Regions from separate parts of the Vreelandella sp. V005 genome, predicted to be linked through region 2. Evidence: predicted binding sites of a transcription regulator. Region 2 holds the regulator's gene; each other region holds the start of a gene.
What was found. The regulator sigma-54, encoded in region 2, starts transcription at its own class of promoters, with help from an activator protein. The targets are predictions, from matches to a motif close to TGGCACNNNNNTTGCTNT.
Positions count from the first base shown of each region.

Region 1: a site for sigma-54 is predicted at 1,994-2,011, ahead of ACUN8H_RS09230 (NCS1 family nucleobase:cation symporter-1). Genes of this name have one in related genera too.
Region 3: a site for sigma-54 is predicted at 4,515-4,532, ahead of ACUN8H_RS10250 (urease accessory protein UreD). Genes of this name have one in related genera too.

Region 1 is NZ_JBQXYA010000003.1:134,407-140,639, forward strand. It holds gene ACUN8H_RS09225 (LysR family transcriptional regulator) at 1-359, shown strand, start outside; gene ACUN8H_RS09230 (NCS1 family nucleobase:cation symporter-1) at 421-1,938, opposite strand; gene ACUN8H_RS09235 (nitrilase-related carbon-nitrogen hydrolase) at 2,574-3,440, shown strand; gene hydA (dihydropyrimidinase) at 3,473-4,912, shown strand; gene ACUN8H_RS09245 (NAD(P)-dependent oxidoreductase) at 4,953-6,233, shown strand, end outside.
Region 2 is NZ_JBQXYA010000001.1:88,088-94,320, forward strand. It holds gene lptC (LPS export ABC transporter periplasmic protein LptC) at 1-207, shown strand, start outside; gene lptA (lipopolysaccharide transport periplasmic protein LptA) at 219-710, shown strand; gene lptB (LPS export ABC transporter ATP-binding protein) at 722-1,471, shown strand; gene ACUN8H_RS00445 (RNA polymerase factor sigma-54) at 1,610-3,022, shown strand; gene hpf (ribosome hibernation-promoting factor, HPF/YfiA family) at 3,122-3,430, shown strand; gene ACUN8H_RS00455 (PTS sugar transporter subunit IIA) at 3,435-3,905, shown strand; gene rapZ (RNase adapter RapZ) at 3,994-4,923, shown strand; gene ACUN8H_RS00465 (HPr family phosphocarrier protein) at 4,969-5,238, shown strand; gene pmbA (metalloprotease PmbA) at 5,254-6,233, opposite strand, start outside.
Region 3 is NZ_JBQXYA010000003.1:356,642-362,874, reverse strand. It holds gene urtB (urea ABC transporter permease subunit UrtB) at 1-1,603, shown strand, start outside; gene urtC (urea ABC transporter permease subunit UrtC) at 1,606-2,775, shown strand; gene urtD (urea ABC transporter ATP-binding protein UrtD) at 2,772-3,608, shown strand; gene urtE (urea ABC transporter ATP-binding subunit UrtE) at 3,608-4,315, shown strand; gene ACUN8H_RS10250 (urease accessory protein UreD) at 4,573-5,457, shown strand; gene ureA (urease subunit gamma) at 5,485-5,787, shown strand; gene ACUN8H_RS10240 (urease subunit beta) at 5,824-6,144, shown strand; gene ureC (urease subunit alpha) at 6,141-6,233, shown strand, end outside.

The DNA of each region.
Region 1 (6,233 bases), on a different contig from region 2:
CCGGTCATCCGCTGTTTAGCGTGCCCAATGAGGCACTGAGCCTCGCCCAGCTCAACAACCACCCAGCGATTCGACCTCGCTACCCCCTACCCGATACCGCACGCCAAGCGCATGAAGCGCTCAATCTGCAAGCGTCTGCCTCTGATCGCGAAGGCGCGGCATTTCTGATCCTGACCGGGCGATTTATCGGTTTTCTACCCGAGCACGTCGCCGAACAATGGGTAAGCGCAGGCAAAATGCGCACCCTTCATGCCGACTCCCAGCACTACCGTGTTCCGTTTGTACTAATCACCCGCCACGACAGACGCCCCAATCGGGTGGTGGATGCGTTTCTGGGGTTTATCAAAGGTGCTGAATAGACACAGCAAATCTCAGCGCTCAGCCGAGATTTGCCCTATTCCCGCTTGCCCCGCCTAGGTATTAGGAGTGCTTGGATACCTCACTGGCCATGATGGGCGCAGGCCCCGCTTGGGTAGACGATGCCAACATTTGGCTCGCGACAAAATAAACAATGGCGCCTAGCGCAGAGCCAGTGAACCAGCCGTAATCGTAGAACCAGTTCATTGTACCGGTTAGCAGGGAGATCAAGGTAAGCAGTACTGGCACCCCAAACGCAATAAAGCCGGCCACATTCACCGCTGGGTAGGCGTGGTTGTCCAGATAAAGACTCGGCACATCCAAACGCTGTTTTTTAATTAGAAAGTAGTCGACCGCCATAATGCCCGCTATCGGGCCGAGTAGGCTGGAGTAACCGAGCAGCCAGTTGGAGTACATCTGCTCGAGTGACACGCCCGGAGGAATCACACCTGCCTTTTGCAGCAGATCGTAGCCCATCAGCAAAACACCCACCGCGCCGGTCATTAGCACGCCGCGGGTCTGATTAATCAGTTTGGGCGCAATATTCTGGAAATCATTGGTAGGCGAAACAATATTCGACGCTGTGTTAGTGGAAATCGTAGCAATGATGATCAGCAGCATCGCCATGACGACCCAGAAGGGGCTGTCGATATAACCAATCAGCCGCACTGGATCGGCAACGGTTTGTCCCACCAGCGTCTCAGACGCCGCAGTTAACACGACACCCAGGGCGGCAAAGAAGAACATTGTCAGCGGCAGTCCGATGATCTGGCCAGCAATCTGGTCTTTCTGGCTTTTGGCAAAGCGGCTGAAGTCAGGGATATTCAGTGACAAGGTGGCCCAAAACCCCACCATGGCGGTCAAACCCGCAAAGAAATAACCATAAACGGAAGCACCCTCTGGGCGTGACGGCGGCTGCGCCAGCAGCTCTGTCATCGACATGTTTGGCCACGCCCACATCATCAGCCCAACGCCCACTGCCAACAAAAGCGGTGCGGCCAAGGTTTCCAGCCATTTGATGGATTCTGCACCGCGGATCACCACATACAGGTTCATTGCGCCGAATACGAAAAAGCCAATTACCTCCCCCACGCCGCCAAGCGCCGCCCAGGCAGGAATTAACTCCGAAAGCAGCAAATGAATTGCCAAGCCACCGAACATGGTTTGAATACCGAACCAGCCACAGCCGACTAACGCACGCACCAAGCAGGGCACATTCGAGCCTAGAATGCCGAACGAAGAGCGCAGCACAACGGGGAAAGGGATACCGAATTTGGTGCCTGGAAACGCATTGAGCGTCAGTGGAATCAGCACAATCACGTTGGCCAGCAAGATGGCAAAGAGCGCCTCGCCAACGCTTAAGCCAAAGTAGGCGGTCAATACGCCACCCAGTGTATAGGTGGGAACGCAGATCGACATCCCGACCCACAGCGCCGCAATGTTCCACTTGCTCCAGGTGCGCTCGCTGGCCTGGGTAGGAGCAATATCCTCATTGAAGCGAGGACTATTGCGCACATCCTCACCGACTTTAAGTTCAATCAGCCCCTCTCTGTCGATCATCTGGGTTCTTGAGCCAGTCATTTTATTCTCCTCAGCAGCGATATTGCCGATCGCATTCACGGGTTCAGCTCTCGTTACAGCAATAAACATGCCTAAAAACAAAGCATGCCCGTTAACTTATTGAACAAAAAGCTGACTTAAATGACAGTTAGGCAATCACTCCCTATTAAATTGTTATTGTTTTAATCAACACATAGAAACTCCCCTAAAAAACATAGCTGGTTAAAAAAATAACGCACCAAAAAGATACATTAAATTTCAGAAAAATCGCAAATAACAATAATAACCAACTGATATTTATAACTATAAATAAATCACCATTTATGTGCATGCATTCACCAAATAAGTAAAATTGATGATAAAAGACAATATTTACATATAAAATCAATTAGTTAATAAAAACTAACGCCCATAGTAAAAAAACCTTGAAAAGCGACTGCATAAAGGACTATGTTCAAAAAGCTGTCAATTATGACAACTTTACTCATAACAATAATCCGTCGGCATTTAGCCGATGTCACTACACGCCAAGCAATCAACGCTAATGGCTCATCCATAGCGGCTCACAAACATTAGCAATACCTGATTACTGCGGACCGTTACTCCCACTACAAACGAGCCAACGGTTGGCGCGTAGGACACGAGAGGGCTTTTGTATGCAGAAAATGAAAATCGGCCTGATTCAAATGGGTCTAAAAACCAGTACGGATTTGGAACCGGCCGCGATTCGCGATGCCATGAACGAAGCGCACCTACCCATGATCCAGCAAGCGGCTGAGCAAGGTGTGCAGGTACTGTGCTTCCAAGAAGTGTTCAACCAACCCTACTTTTGCCCCAGCCAGGATGGCAAATGGTACGCCGCCGCCGAGCGCGTACCGGAAGGCCCCACCTGCCAAATGATGCAAAAACTCGCCGCCGAACACCGTATGGTCATTATCGTGCCGGTGTACGAAGAAACCGAGACGGGCGTTTACTACAACACCGCGGCGGTCTTCGATGCTGACGGTAGCTACCTAGGTAAATATCACAAAACCCATATTCCCCAAGTGGCCGGTTTTTGGGAAAAATTCTTCTTCAAGCCAGGCCAATCCAACTGGCCAGTGTTCGATACCACCTACGGCAAGATTGGCGTGTATATCTGCTATGACCGCCACTTCCCCGAAGGCTGGCGGGCGCTGGCGCTCAACGGCGCCGAGGTGATCTTCAACCCCTCAGCCACCGTCGCTGGGCTTTCCCAATATTTATGGGAGCTGGAACAGCCCGCTTCAGCCGCCGCCAATGGCTGCTTTATCGCTGCAATCAACCGTGTGGGCACCGAGGCACCCTGGAATATTGGCGACTTTTACGGCTCCAGCTACATCGTTAATCCGCGCGGCAAGATCGAAGCCCAGGCCAGCGACACCGACGACGAACTGCTGGTACACGAGATCGATCTGGATATGGTGCGCGAGGTGCGCAACAACTGGCAGTTCTTCCGTGACCGCCGCCCCGAGACTTATACCCGCCTCACCGACGGCGAATAAGCCGCAGCCAGCCATTATTGAGGGAGTGCATCATGAGCTTATTGATCAAGGGCGGCACTGTCGTCACCCACGCCGACACCTACCGCGCCGACGTACTCTGCGTCGATGGAAAAATCCATGCCATCGGCACCGATCTCGATATTCCCGAAGGCTGCGAGATCGTCGATGCCAGCCATCAACTGGTAATGCCCGGCGGCATCGACCCCCACACCCATATGCAGATGCCGTTTATGGGCGCGGTGGCCAGCGAGGATTTTTACACCGGCACCGCCGCGGCCATGGCGGGCGGCACCACGACCATTATTGACTTTGTGATCCCCAGCCCCGGCCAGTCGCTGCTGGAAGCCTTCGATACCTGGCAAGGCTGGGCGGAAAAAGCCGCCACCGACTTCGCTTTCCACGTGGCGATCACCTGGTGGGACGAGAGCGTGCGAGAGGAGATGGGCACCCTGGTAAGCGAGCACGGCGTCAACAGCTTCAAGCATTTTATGGCCTACAAAGGTGCCATCATGGCCACCGATGACATTTTGGTGGAAAGCTTTTCGCGCTGCTTAGAGCTGGGTGCGATCCCCACGGTACATGCGGAAAACGGTGAGCTTGTGTACCACATGCAGCAGAAACTGCTCGCCCAAGGCATTACCGGGCCGGAAGCTCATCCGCTGTCTCGCCCGCCGCAAGTGGAAGGCGAAGCCGCCAGCCGCGCTATTCGTATTGCCAGCACGTTAGGCGCGCCGGTCTATCTCGTCCACGTGTCTACCAAAGATGCCGTGGATGAAATCGCCTACGCCCGCCAGCAGGGCCATCCCGTATTTGGCGAGTGTTTAGCCGGGCATTTGGTGATCGACGACAGCGTGTACCAGCACCCGGACTGGGCCACGGCGGCCGCTCACGTGATGAGTCCGCCCTTCCGCCCTAAAGGCCATCAAGAGGCGCTATGGCATGGCCTTCAATCGGGAAACTTACAAACCACTGCCACCGACCATTGCTGCTTCTGCGAAGAGCAGAAAGCCGCCGGTAAAGATGACTTTACCAAGATTCCTAACGGCACCGCAGGTGTGGAAGATCGCTTAGCCGTGCTGTGGGACGAAGGCGTGAATACAGGCAAGCTCTCGCCCCAGGAGTTTGTCGCCGTCACTTCCACCAATACCGCCAAGATATTCAACCTCTACCCACGCAAAGGGGCGATTCAAGTGGGTGCCGATGCGGATATCGTGGTGTGGGACCCGAACGGCACACGCACGATCTCTGCCAAAACTCACCATCAGAACGTCGATTTCAACATCTTCGAGGGCAAAACGGTGCGCGGTATCGCTCGCCACACCATCAGCCAGGGCAAATGGACATGGCGCGACGGCGAACTGCATGCCGAGCGGGGCGCAGGACGCTACTTGAAGCGCCCCGCCTACCCCGGTGTATTCGAGCTGCTCGCCAAACGCGCCGAGCTGAATGCCCCTGTGGCGGTGTCGCGCTAACACCGGCCCTCATGAAGAATAGAGCAATGGAGAAACGACCGTGACCCATTCACTTGATCACCTGCCCAATGCAAAAGAGGTCGGCACCTACGACCCTGCGACTCTGGCACATAATTTCAGCGATCTTCACCCACCGCTGACGCCGCGTCAGGCCATCATCGAAAGCCAACGCTGCCTCTACTGTTATGACGCGCCCTGCGTCGAGGCCTGCCCGTCGGATATCGATATCCCAAGCTTCATACGCCAGATCGGCGAAAACAATATTAATGGCGCGGCGGAGACCATTTTGGAAGCCAACATTCTGGGCGGCAGCTGCGCCCGAGTTTGCCCTACGGAAATCCTCTGCGAGCGCAGCTGTGTTCGCAACCACGACGCCGAGTGCCAGCCGGTGCTGATTGGTTTGCTACAACGCCATGCGACTGACCACATGCAGTTTGAGAGTCACCCGTTCAAACGCGCCGCCAGCACTGGCCGCCACATCGCCGTGATAGGTGCCGGGCCTGCCGGGCTCTCCTGCGCACATCGCCTCGCCATGCTCGGCCACCAAGTAAGTATTTTTGAAGCGGAGCAAAAGCCCGGTGGGCTAAACGAGTACGGCATCGCCCGCTACAAGATGACCGATGACTTTGCCCGCAAAGAGGTCGCGTTTTTACTGGAGATCGGCGGCATCGATATCCAGTACGGGCAGCGCCTAGGGGAACACCTCACCCTCGATACGCTGCGCCAGCAGTACGACAGTGTTTTTCTAGGCCTGGGGCTCGGTGCCAGCCGTGCGTTGGGGCTCACAGGAGAAGACGCCCCTGGCCTGATGCCCGCAGTGGATTACATCAAAACCCTGCGCCAAACCGATGACTTGGGCAGTCTAGCCGTGGCCAAGCGCTGTATCGTGATTGGTGCGGGCAATACTGCGATCGATATGGCGACCCAAATGGCACGCCTGGGCGCTGCAGAAGTCACGCTAGTCTATCGCCGGGGCGTCGAAGCGATGTCGGCCACCGACCATGAACAGGAGATCGCCAAGGCCAACGGCGTGCGCATGATCACCTGGGCACAGCCCGACGAGATTCTGTTGAATGAGCAAGGCCGAGTGGCGGGCATGCGCTTTGCCAAAACCGCTGAGCAGGGAGGCCGCTTAGCGGCCACTGGAGAGACTTTTGAGATCGTCGCGGATGCCATTTTCACCGCCATCGGCCAGGGCTTCGAGGGCGAAAGTTTGCGTGACGCCACCGCGTCTGAACTCGCCCGCGACGGCGAACGCATCCACGTCAACGAGATGTTCCAAACCTCACTGCCCAACGTGTACGCCGGCGGCGACTGTGTA
Region 2 (6,233 bases):
ATCGCACCGGATGAGGGTTGGCAGTTAGATACTGAATTATTGCACTATGACGGACTAAACCAACATGCGTGGAGCGAAACACCGGTGCTGCTGCAACAGCCGCCCCAGCAAATGAGCGCGTCACGGATGGATGCTTGGCTTAACGAAAGCCAAGTTCGCCTAACGGATAATGTACGTGGCTCGCACCCTCCGGCCACGCAACGCTAACAGGATTCGCCATGAAAACACTGCTATCTACTGCCCTATTTGCCTTAGCGCTGCCGCTCTCGGCCCTGGCCCAAAACAGTCAGGCCCCGGTGGAAGTCGAAGCCGATCGTTTAGATCTTGATCAGCGCGCGGGTACCGCTGTCTACAGCGGCGATGTCAACATCCGTCAAGGTGAAATGCAGTTACGAGGCGATCGTGTAGAGATCGAACGCAATGAGGCAGGTGAGCTCTCCCGCGCCACCTCGACCGGTGAACGCGCCTACTTGCGCCATCAGGTCGAAGGGCAAGAAGGTCCTACGGAAGGCTGGGCAAGGCGCATTATTTATCATGTCGCCGAGCGTCGGGTCGAGCTGATAGACCAAGCCGAATTGATCCAACAAGCAGATACCTTTACCGGCGGTCGTCTTGAATATTTCATTGACCGTGAAGTGATCCAAGCGCGCTCTGACGTAGACGGCAGCGAACCCCAGCGTATCCGCATGACGCTTCAGCCCGAACAATAGGGAGCCACGCTTTGGCAACTACAGACACTGCGCCCATCAAAACCTTGTATGCCCACCACTTGGCCAAAAGCTACAAACGTCGCCGGGTGGTCAAAGACATTAATTTAGAGATTTCCCAAGGCAGCGTGGTTGGCTTGCTCGGCCCCAACGGCGCGGGCAAAACCACCTCGTTTTATATGATCGTGGGGCTGGTAAAATCCGATGCAGGCAAAGTGGGCATCGACGAGGTAGACCTCACCCGCGCTCCCATGCATGAGCGTGCAGCGGCGGGGATTGGCTACCTGCCACAAGAGGCGTCGATTTTCCGTAAATTATCGGTCGCCGATAATATTATGGCGATACTTGAAACGCGCAAAGAGCTTAACCGCAGCGATCGCGAGCAGCGCCTGGAGGCACTGCTAGAAGACTTCCATATCACGCATATTCGCGACAACCTGGGCATGAGCCTTTCAGGCGGCGAACGCAGGCGAGTAGAAATAGCTCGCTCACTAGCCACGGAACCCGCCTTTATATTATTGGATGAGCCGTTTGCTGGCGTTGACCCCATTTCGGTCGGCGAGATTAAAACCATCATCCGGGCTCTTAAGCAGCGTCATATTGGCGTACTCATCACTGACCACAACGTGCGCGAAACGCTCGACATCTGCGATATCGCCTACATCGTGGGCGATGGGCAGATCATCGCCAGCGGCTCAACCGAATCGATTCTGACTAACCAAAAAGTGAGAGACGTTTATTTAGGCGCTGATTTTCGCCTCTGAGTTGATTTTTGCATCTAAACTTTTTGCCTCTAAATCGTGTTCCACAACAACTTTACTACCAATGGCATGCTTATTGCACTTGCGCCCAGGAGCTACTCACACTAGGGTGGAGCATTCTGATTAACGAGTGGTTCTCAGATGGTCATGAAAGCTTCTCTCCAACTGCGTATCGGCACACAGCTAACCATGACGCCTCAGCTGCAGCAGGCGATTGCCCTGCTACAGCTGTCAACGCTGGACCTCCGTCAAGAAATTCAGCAGGCCTTGGATGCCAATCCCCTGCTGGAACAGGAAGATGAATTTAGCGAGCAGGCCGTCAGCGAGACTAAAGAGGAAGAGTGGTCAGAGAGTATTCCTACCGAATTATCCGTCGACAGCGACTGGTCTGACACCTATCAAGACGTTGGCACTCACAGCGGCAGCAGCGAAGGCCCTGACTTCGAGCGTCAGGCGGCTGGCCAGAGTCTTCATGGGCACTTGCTGTGGCAACTTGCGATGACCGATTTTGGTGCCAGGGAGCAGCTAGTCGCAGAAAGCCTAATCGATGCGCTTGACGCGAATGGCTACTTAACCCAGCCGCTTAATGACATCCGTGAAGGGCTTCGCGACCAGGGAATCGAAGGGCTCAGCCAGCGCGAAGTAGAAACCATTCTACTTAAACTCCAGCAGTTCGAGCCCACGGGGATATTTGCCCGCGACTTGCGGGAGTGCTTAATGCTGCAGTTGGCTGCCCTGCCCGATAACACACCACTACTGGTGCCCGCTCGTCGCTTAGTGCGTCAATTTCTTGAAGCATTGGGTAAAGACGACATACGTTTGCTCAAGCGCCGCCTGGGGCTCGATGACGCCCAATTGGCGGATGTCATTCTGCTAATACGCAGTCTTGATCCCCGCCCAGGCAGCGCCTATGGCGATACCGACGACAGCTACGTAACGCCGGATCTCGTCGTACGCCATGACCATGAAGGCTGGCACTTAGAACTCAACCCAGAGGCCCTGCCAAGACTGCGCATTCAGCCCGATTACGCCAGCCTGATCAAACGTGCTGACAAAAGCCAAGACAACCAGTTTTTGAAAGAGCACCTGCAAGAAGCACGCTGGCTGATCAAAAGCCTCTCTAGTCGCAACGATACCTTGCTGCGGGTTGGCCGCGAAATTGTCACACGACAAATTGGCTTTTTAGAACATGGCGAAGAAGCCATGAAACCGCTTATTCTGGCCGATATCGCCGAAGCCGTCGAAATGCACGAGTCGACAATCTCCCGAGTAACCACTCAGAAATTTATTCATACGCCTCGGGGCGTTTTTGAGCTCAAATACTTTTTTTCAAGCCAAGTCAGCGGCCAGGACGGTGACAGCCACTCAAGCACCGCGATCCGCGCCCGCCTTAAGAAGCTAATTCAAGAGGAACCGCCCGGCAAACCACTTTCTGATAGTCGTTTAGTAACACTATTAGGCGAGGGGGGAATTCAGGTAGCCCGCCGTACGGTGGCAAAATATCGCGAAGCGATGGGCATTCCCTCTTCCAGTGAACGCCGTCGCTTACGCTAGCGCTGGTCAACGTTTAAGGGGAAACTCTCGACAAGGGCTTTGCAATACGGCAAAAAGGGTTACAATCGAAGTACAGTCCGATGGATAAGGAGTACGTCAATGCAAGTTAATATCACTGGTCATCACGTAGAACTGACTGACGCCTTGCGTGACTATGTCAACGAAAAGCTTGAACGTGTAGAGCGCCATTACGACAATATAACCACGGTGCAAGTCACCCTATCGGTGGAGAAAGAGCGCCAGCAAGCCGCCTGTACACTGCATGCAGCAGGGGCTGATTTACATGCCGAAGCCCTAGACAGTGATATGTACGCCGCCATTGACGCGTTAGCGGACAAAATTGACCGTCAACTTGTTAAACATAAGGAAAAAGCACAAGCTCGCGCCCAAGGCGCTGGCGTGCGTTAATTCAATGACGTTGGAAACCATACTCCCCCCGGAACGGGTTCTTTTTGACGTCCCCGGGGGCAGCAAAAAAAGGGTGCTGGAGTTTTTCAGCACCTTTATTGCCCAAAATACTCCCAGCCTGGACAGCCAAGAAGTGTTCAGCCGCTTAATCGGCCGCGAGCGCTTGGGCAGCACCGGCATTGGTAATGGCGTGGCTATCCCTCATGCGCGTAGCCCACACTGCACTACTCCCATTGCGGGGTTTTTAAAGCTCACAGAAGCCATTGATTTTGACGCCATCGACGGCGACCCCGTTGACTTGGTATTCGTATTATTGGTGCCAGAGGAAGCGGATGACACGCATCTCTCACTGCTTGGGCAAGTCGCCACCATTATGAACGATTCAGGTACCCGTCAGCAGCTACGTAAAGCAGGCAGCCAGCGCGAATTACTTGAGTTACTTACCGCCAAAATTCGTGATCAAACCTCCCCGTAATAGCCTGAGGCCTGCAGTACCTTATGGCGGGGAAGTTTAACTTCACCACCCTCAACGCAGCTTGCTGATCAAAGCAAAGAGAGACTCTATGCAACTTGTGATCATTAGCGGCCGCTCTGGTTCAGGTAAATCTATCGCCTTACAAGCGCTTGAGGACCTTGGCTATTATGCGATTGATAACCTCCCTGCCATGCTGCTGGGCTCGTTGGTGGACCAACTACGCGACCAAGGCGACCGTGCCCATTTAGCGGTCAGCATTGACGCGCGCAACTTGCCTGGCGCCTTGGAACGACTGCCCTCTATGTTAGAGGAGCTGCGGCAACGTAAGATTAATTTTCAAGTGATCTATTTGACCACGGATGCGCGCATATTACTTGAGCGTTACTCCGCCACTCGTCGTCGCCACCCGCTAACGCGCGACAGCGAAATGACACTTGAAGAAGCCATCAATAAAGAAGAAGAGACGCTACACGATATTCGTGATCTGGCTGATTTATTGATCGATACTTCACGGCTATCGGTTCACGATTTACGCCGCCGGATTACCGACCAAGTGGCACATCAACGGCGCGATAAGCTCACACTGACACTGGAGTCGTTTGGTTATAAGCGTGGGGTTCCGCTGGATGCTGACTTGGTTTTCGACGTACGTTGCCTACCTAATCCTTACTGGGATCCTACCCTTCGCCAATTCACAGGTCGCGATGCCAATATAGTGGCCTTCTTAAGCGGCTACCCTATCGTGGACGCCATGAGTAACGATATTCAGGCTTGGCTTGAGCGCTGGCTACCCGCTTATCAAGATAGCCAACGCAGCTACATGACTATTGCGATTGGCTGCACGGGCGGGCAACACCGCTCGGTCTATATGGTTGAACAGTTAGCAGAGCGATTAGTACACAGCATGGGCGAAATTCAACTGCGTCACCGCGAATTAGGTCTGCAGTACACATTAAGCGAACAGCCAGCTGCTCCGCCTGCTGCTACTCAAACCGGCGAGCAGCCAGCAACGTCTTAAGCGCATCTACCCATTAATGACACCACTCGGCGAAAAGGAACCAGGGTGCCAGAAAGAATACTTACACTGACCAATCAACGTGGCTTACACGCACGCGCGGCAACCAAACTGGTTAAATGCGGCCAACTATTCACGGCAACCATTCGCGTTCACAAACAGCAACAGGTAGCTGACGCGGCTAATATCATGTCGCTGCTCATGCTGGCCGCCCCTTATGGCACGGAGCTAACCATTAACGCCGAAGGTGATGACGCCGAACAGGCGCTTGATGCTATTCAAGCGCTGTTCGATGCTCGCTTTGAAGAAGATCAGTAGCCGTCTTCTAACGGGTTAGTCACCAGCCACCGTCATGGCATCAATCAACCAGCTACCCGTGTGCACACTGCCGCGGGTATCGGTGTCATCACCGATACCGACCAACCCAGCAAACATCCGCTCCAGGTTCCCGGCAATGGTGAACTCCTCGATCGGATACTGCACTTTCCCGTTTTCGACCCAAAAGCCTGCTGCGCCGCGGGAGTAGTCACCGGTAACGCCGTTAACGCCCTGCCCCATCAATTCTGTTACCCAAATACCCCGTCCCATCTCTTGCAGCAGGCTTTCGCGTGATTGCAGCGGCGCCGCTAAACGCACGTTGCGCGCCCCGCCAGCGTTACCCGTCGTTTGCATCCCCAGCCGGCGAGCGCTGTAGGAGGAAAGCATATAGCTGGCAATGCGGCCTTGATCGATAAAGCGATTGTTACGGGTTTGTACCCCATCGCCATCGAATGGCGAACTGGCCGTTGCACCGATCTCCATTGGCCGCTCTTCCAAACTGAACCAATTAGGAAACAGCGGCGTGTCGAGCCGGTCATACAAAAACGAGGCTTGCCGATATAAAGCGCCGCCTGCCAAGCCGCCTAGCAAGTGCCCGATCAAGCCACTGGAGAGCGAGGGGTCAAACAGTACCGGGAAAGTACCCGTTGGCGGACGCTGGGCCCCCAGTCTGCGCAGCGTACGCGCAGCCGCTTCGCGCCCTACCTCGCTAGGGTCACGCAACGCCTTCGGGTCGCGTGCAGAGGTGTAGTCGTAGTCGCGCTGCATACCGCTCGCATCCTGGGCGATCAGCATGCACGACAGCGAATGGCTACTGCCTTTTTGAGTGCCCAGAAAACCGTGGCTATTGGCATAAACGCGCACGCCTTCGCCACTCGAGAGTGACGCGCCATCTGACTGGGAGATACCGTCAACGTCACGCCCCGCCTGTTCACAGGCAAGCGCCAGCTCAATCGCTTCATCCGTGGTCAGCGACCAAGGATAATGCACTTTTA
Region 3 (6,233 bases), on a different contig from region 2:
CTTTCTGCTGTTGGGGGCCACCCTCATCGCGCAGGCACAAACAGACACCGCTAACAACTCTGGTTCTGACAATACGGGCGCTAACGACAGTGCCGCCCTTGAATTGCTAGAAGCACTGGACGTTGAGTCCTACAACGCCAAAGGCGAAGCCATTAGCGCTATTTTGCAAAGTGACGATGAGCGCGCCCGTGATTGGCTGCAGGCATTGCTGGATGGCCGCCTACAGCGCACTGAAGACGGCCGCTTTGTACTGGTATTGGAAAACCGCGGCCGCGACTGGCCGGTGGCCGATGTCTTGACCGGCGAAGCGCTGGGTGAGATGTCCCGCCGTGATCTGGAGCGTATTGGTATTAATAACAACCTACGCAACCAGTTGCGCAGTGCCATCGCGGTCGTTGACCTCTACTCGCCTAACGTGGAGCGTCGCCGCACATCGGCCGAGCGCCTGCTAGGGGAAGTAGACGGTGAGCTGGTGCCTACCCTCGACGACTTGATCGAACAGGAAGAGGACGAGCAGGTGCGCTATCGCCTGACCCAGGCCGTCGCGATTTATCGCGCTGAAGCCGGTGAAATGGCCGGGGTCGAAGCGCTGGATGGCAGCCTGCACCCGCGTTCGCGTGTGGCGTTAAGCCGGGCAGCCAACAGTGATGATCCGGTCGTCGCCAATGCCGCTGCCGCTTCACTAGCGGGGATCGAGCAGCAGCTCAAGCTCAATCGCGGCCTGGAAACCCTCTATTTCGGCTTGAGCCTTGGCTCGGTGCTGGTGCTGGCTGCCATTGGCTTGGCGATCACCTTCGGGGTTATGGGCGTGATCAACATGGCCCACGGCGAACTAATGATGCTGGGCGCCTACACCACCTGGGCGATGCAGCAACTGCTGCCCGGCCAACCGGGGCTGGCGTTGATCCTCTCGATTCCCGCAGGCTTTATGGTTGCCGCTTTGGCTGGTGTGGCGATCGAGCGCGGCGTGATTCAGTTCCTCAAAGGCCGCCCGCTGGAAACCCTGCTTGCGACCTTCGGTATCAGCCTGATTCTGCAGCAGCTGGTGCGCACGGTGATTTCACCGCTCAACCGTACCGTCATCACCCCCGAGTGGATGAGCGGTTCATTGGTAGTGAACGATGCGCTGTCGCTGACGCTCAATCGCATGTATGTGCTCGGCTTTGCGCTGGTAGTGTTTGCCGGCCTGATGCTGATTATGCGCCGCACCCGGCTGGGCCTTGAGGTACGTGCTGTCACCCAGAACCGCGCCATGGCACGCTCCATGGGCATTCGTGCCACTCGTGTGGATATCATGACCTTTGCACTAGGTTCGGGTGTGGCCGGGCTTGCCGGTGTCGCGCTCTCCCAGCTTACCAACGTCGGCCCCAACCTGGGGCAGAACTACATCATCGACTCCTTCATGGTGGTGGTATTCGGCGGCGTGGGTAACCTGTGGGGCACGCTGGTGGCTGGGCTATCGCTGGGGGTCATCAACCAAGTGCTGGAACCCTGGGCTGGCGCGGTACTGGCCAAAATCATCGTGCTGGTCTTCATCATCCTATTCATTCAGAAACGCCCGCGTGGACTCTTCCCGCAGAAGGGCCGGGCTGCGGAGGGCTAAACATGTCACTAACGACCGAATCATCGACCAATTTTTGGCTAACACGTCCCTTCAGCGAGCGCTCAACGCAGATCTTTTTGGGCGTGCTGGTCGCCGCGCTGGCGCTGGTCACTATCCTGCACGTGGCGATTCCGCCGGAGAACCCGCTGCATGTGGGCGCCTATACCGTCAATCTGTTTGGTAAGTACCTGAGTTATGCGTTGCTTGCCGTGGCGGTGGATCTGGTGTGGGGCTATCTGGGTATTTTAAGCCTTGGGCATGGTGCTTTTTTCGCCATCGGCGGCTACGCCATGGGCATGTATTTAATGCGCCAGATCGGTGATCGCGGCACCTACGGCCACCCGGTACTCCCCGACTTCATGGTGTTCCTCAACTGGGACAGCCTGCCCTGGTTCTGGCACGGCTTCGATATGGCCTGGTTCGCCTTCATCATGGTGCTGCTGGCGCCAGGGCTACTGGCGCTGGTGTTTGGCTTTTTAGCGTTTCGCTCGCGGGTCACCGGGGTGTATCTGTCGATCATTACTCAGGCGCTGACCTTTGCTTTGATGCTAGCCTTCTTCCGCAATGAAATGGGCTTCGGCGGCAATAACGGCCTGACTGATTTCCGCGAAATCGTCGGTTTCGATTTGCGCAGCGACGCCACGCGCCTAGGGCTGTTTCTCGCCACCGGCGTTGCGCTGGCGCTGGGTTATATCCTCTGCCGTGCGATTGTCACCAGCAAGCTGGGGCGGGTGAGCGTGGCTACTCGTGACGCCGAAGCGCGCACACGCTTTCTCGGCTACCGGGTCGAGCGTTTCCAGCTGTTTGTGTTTGTGGTATCGGCCATGCTGGCGGGCCTGGCCGGGGCGCTTTACGTGCCGCAAGTGGGGATTATCAACCCCAGCGAATTCTCGCCTATTTTCTCCATCGAGATTGTGCTGTGGGTAGCGCTGGGCGGTCGCGCCACGCTGTATGGCGCGGTGATTGGCGCCATTTTGGTCAACTACGCCAAAACCATCTTTACTGGCGTCATGCCCGATGCCTGGCTGTTTGCCCTGGGCGCGATGTTCGTACTGGTCACGGTGTTTCTGCCCAAAGGGGTGGCGGGGCTGTTTGGCTACCTCAAGCGCCGTAAGCGCGACGATTCGGCTAACCCTGACCAACAACAGACATCCAAGGAGGCCTCAGCATGAGTTTGCTGCAATCGCTGACCCAGCGTGACCGGGTGTTCGATTTCATGGCGCCTCAGGCCTCACCGGTGGACGTTCGCCACGGGCCGATTCTCTATATGGAAGATGTCACCGTGAGCTTTGATGGCTTCAAAGCCATCAATAATCTCAACCTGACTATCAACGACGGTGAGCTGCGCTGCATTATCGGCCCCAATGGGGCGGGCAAAACCACCATGATGGATATCATCACCGGCAAAACCCGACCCAATAGCGGCAGTGTGTGGTTCGGTAGCCGTCATAATTTGTTGCATATGAACGAGCCCGATATCGCCAGCCTGGGCATTGGCCGCAAGTTTCAAAAGCCCACCGTGTTTGAAGCGCTCTCGGTGTTTGAAAACCTGGAATTGGCCATGGCCGCCGACAAGCGGATCTTTCCCACCCTAACTGCCCGCATGACCGGCGAGATCAAAGACCGCATCGATGAAGTACTGGAAACCATCGGCTTGACGGCACTGCGCCATCAGCCCGCAGGCATTCTTTCCCATGGACAGAAGCAGTGGCTGGAAATCGGTATGCTGCTGATGCAGCGCCCGCGTCTACTGCTGGTGGATGAGCCAGTGGCGGGCATGACCGAGCAGGAGATGGAGCGCACCGCCGAGCTACTCACCGGGCTGGCGGGCAAGCAGTCCGTGATGGTGGTGGAACACGACATGGGCTTCGTGCGTTCGATTGCCCGCCAAGTGACCGTACTGCACCAGGGCAGCGTGCTGGCGGAAGGCACCATGGATCAAGTCTCCAACGACCCTAAAGTGATCGAGGTCTACCTGGGTGCCGATGACGAGGAGGCCGCCTAATGCTAGCCATTGAAAAGCTCAACCAGTTCTACGGCGAAAGCCATACCCTGTGGGATTTGGACCTTGAAGTGCCCGCCGGGGAGTGCACCTGCGTGATGGGGCGCAACGGCGTGGGTAAAACCACGCTGCTGAAAGCCGTGATGGGTGAAGTGGCGGTCAAAAGCGGTGAGCTGCGCTACTCAAGCGAGGCAGGCGAGATCCAACTGACTAAAAAAGCCATTGAAGCGCGCTCGCGGTTGGGGATTGGCTACGTGCCTCAAGGGCGGCAGATATTTCCGCTGCTGACCGTGGAGGAGAACCTGCGCACCGGCCTAGCCGCCCGCAGCGATGGGCTGAAAAAGATTCCTGAGCGGGTCTACGAGCTGTTCCCGGTGCTTAAAGAGATGAAACACCGCCGTGGCGGTGATTTATCCGGCGGGCAACAGCAGCAGCTGGCGATTGGCCGCGCACTGGTCATCGAGCCCAAGCTGCTGATTCTGGATGAGCCGGGGGAGGGCATCCAGCCCAATATCGTCGCCCAGATCGGTCAGGTGATTCGCCAGCTGATCAACGAGGATGGTTTAACTGTACTGTTGGTGGAGCAGAAGCTGCCCTTCGCTCGTAAGTACGCCGACCGCTTTGTGATCATGGATCGCGGCCGCCCGGTAGCCAAAGGCGAGATCAGCGAGCTTTCCAATGAGCTGATCAAGCAGCACTTGACGGTTTGATTTATCCACACCTATTTTCCCTCTACGCCCGTCACCCTGGCGGGCCAATATCTTCCTTCTACTGTTAGCCATACAGGCGCTCTTTTTTGGTGCTAATGAGGTTCTTTGTGATCTTTTTTGGTGCATGTTTCGACGGCGGACACCCTTTATAACGGATGTGTACTTGAGAAAGTACAGGGCTCACCGCCTTTCACCATTTTGGCGCATTAATTGCACTGATTAGCTAACGGCTTACTGAAAGGAAGCGATAGCTAATTATGATGCTATGCGATATCGCAAAATCCCCCCTTGCCTCTGGCCACCGTTTTGATCAAGGCCGCCACTGGGCGGCTTCGTTGGCTCTGCGTTTTGCCCAGCGCGACGGCGTTACTCGCATGGTACAGGCGCGTCACCAGGGGCCGCTGCGGGTGCAACGGCCGTTTTACCCGGAAGGCCGCAGTGAGGTATGCCATGTATACGTGCTTCACCCACCAGGCGGGCTGGTGAGCGGCGATGCGCTTACCATTGGCGCCCATGTCGAGGGCGGTGCCCATGCGCTACTCACAACACCTGCTGCCAATAAACTCTACAAAGCTGATAGTCAGGGCGTGGCTTGGACCCAGCACACCCGGTTAAGCGTTGAAGATGGCGCCACGCTGGAGTGGCTGCCCCAGGAGACTATCGCCTTCGATGGCTCGAAAGGCGAGCAGCGCACCCATATCGAGCTGCATGGCAGTGCCCGCTGCTTGGGCTGGGAAGTGATGGCGCTAGGCCGCCCGGCGAGCGATTTACCCTACATTTCAGGCCGCATTGAGCAACACTTCCGCTTAACCCTGGACGGCAAGCCGCTGTGGTTAGAACGTCAACCGTTAGACCCACTTCACCCACGCTTTGCTGGGCGCTGGGGGCAGGGTGGTGCCACCGTGCAGGCCACGCTCTGGGCGGTAGGTATTGATGATGCGCCTGGGGCGATTGAAGCGTTGCGTGAAGCGCTGCCGGATAACGCACGCTGGGCGGTGACCGTCCGCCATGGCGTGCTGCTACTACGATACTTGGGTAACTCGCGTAATGAAGCCTGGGCATTATGCGAGCAGGCTTGGCAACTTTTGCGCCCCCTATGGATTGAGCGAGACGCCCATACACCGCGTATTTGGTTAACCTAATCGAATAGATTGCTGGAGAAACGCCCCATGGAATTAACCCCAAGAGATAAAGACAAGCTCCTGCTGTTCTCTGCCGCCCAACTGGCGGAGCGTCGTAAGGCACGCGGGCTGAAGCTGAACTACCCCGAAGCGGTAGCGCTGATCAGCTTTGAGATTATGGAAGGCGCCCGGGATGGCCGTAGTGTGGCGGACTTAATGAGCTATGGCCGCGAGATTCTTAGCCGTGACGATGTGATGGAAGGCGTGGCTGAAATGGTCGACGAAGTGCAGGTGGAAGCCACCTTCCCGGACGGCACCAAGCTGGTTACTGTCCACACACCTATCAACTAGTTTTCAGCAGGAGAGCGCCTGATGATTCCCGGCCCAATGATTCCAGGACAGTACCAATTAAAACAGGGTGATATCGAGCTGTGTGTGGGGCGTGAGCGGATTAGTGTCGAAGTGGCCAATACCGGCGACCGCCCAATCCAGATCGGCTCCCACTACCACTTCGCCGAAGCCAACCCGGCGCTGGTGTTTGATCGCGACAAAACCCGAGGCTTTCGCCTGGACGTGGCCGCCGGCACGGCGATTCGCTTTGAGCCCGGCCAGACCCGCGAAGTCACGCTGATTCCATTTGTCGGCAAGCGCGAAATTTACGGCTTCCGCGGTGAAGTGATGGGCGCGCTAGAGGGGGATAAACAATGAAGCCGACCAACAAAATCAGCCGACAAGCCTACGCTGATATGTACGGCCCCACGGTGGGCGACCGTGTGCGCCTGGGCGATACCGAGCTG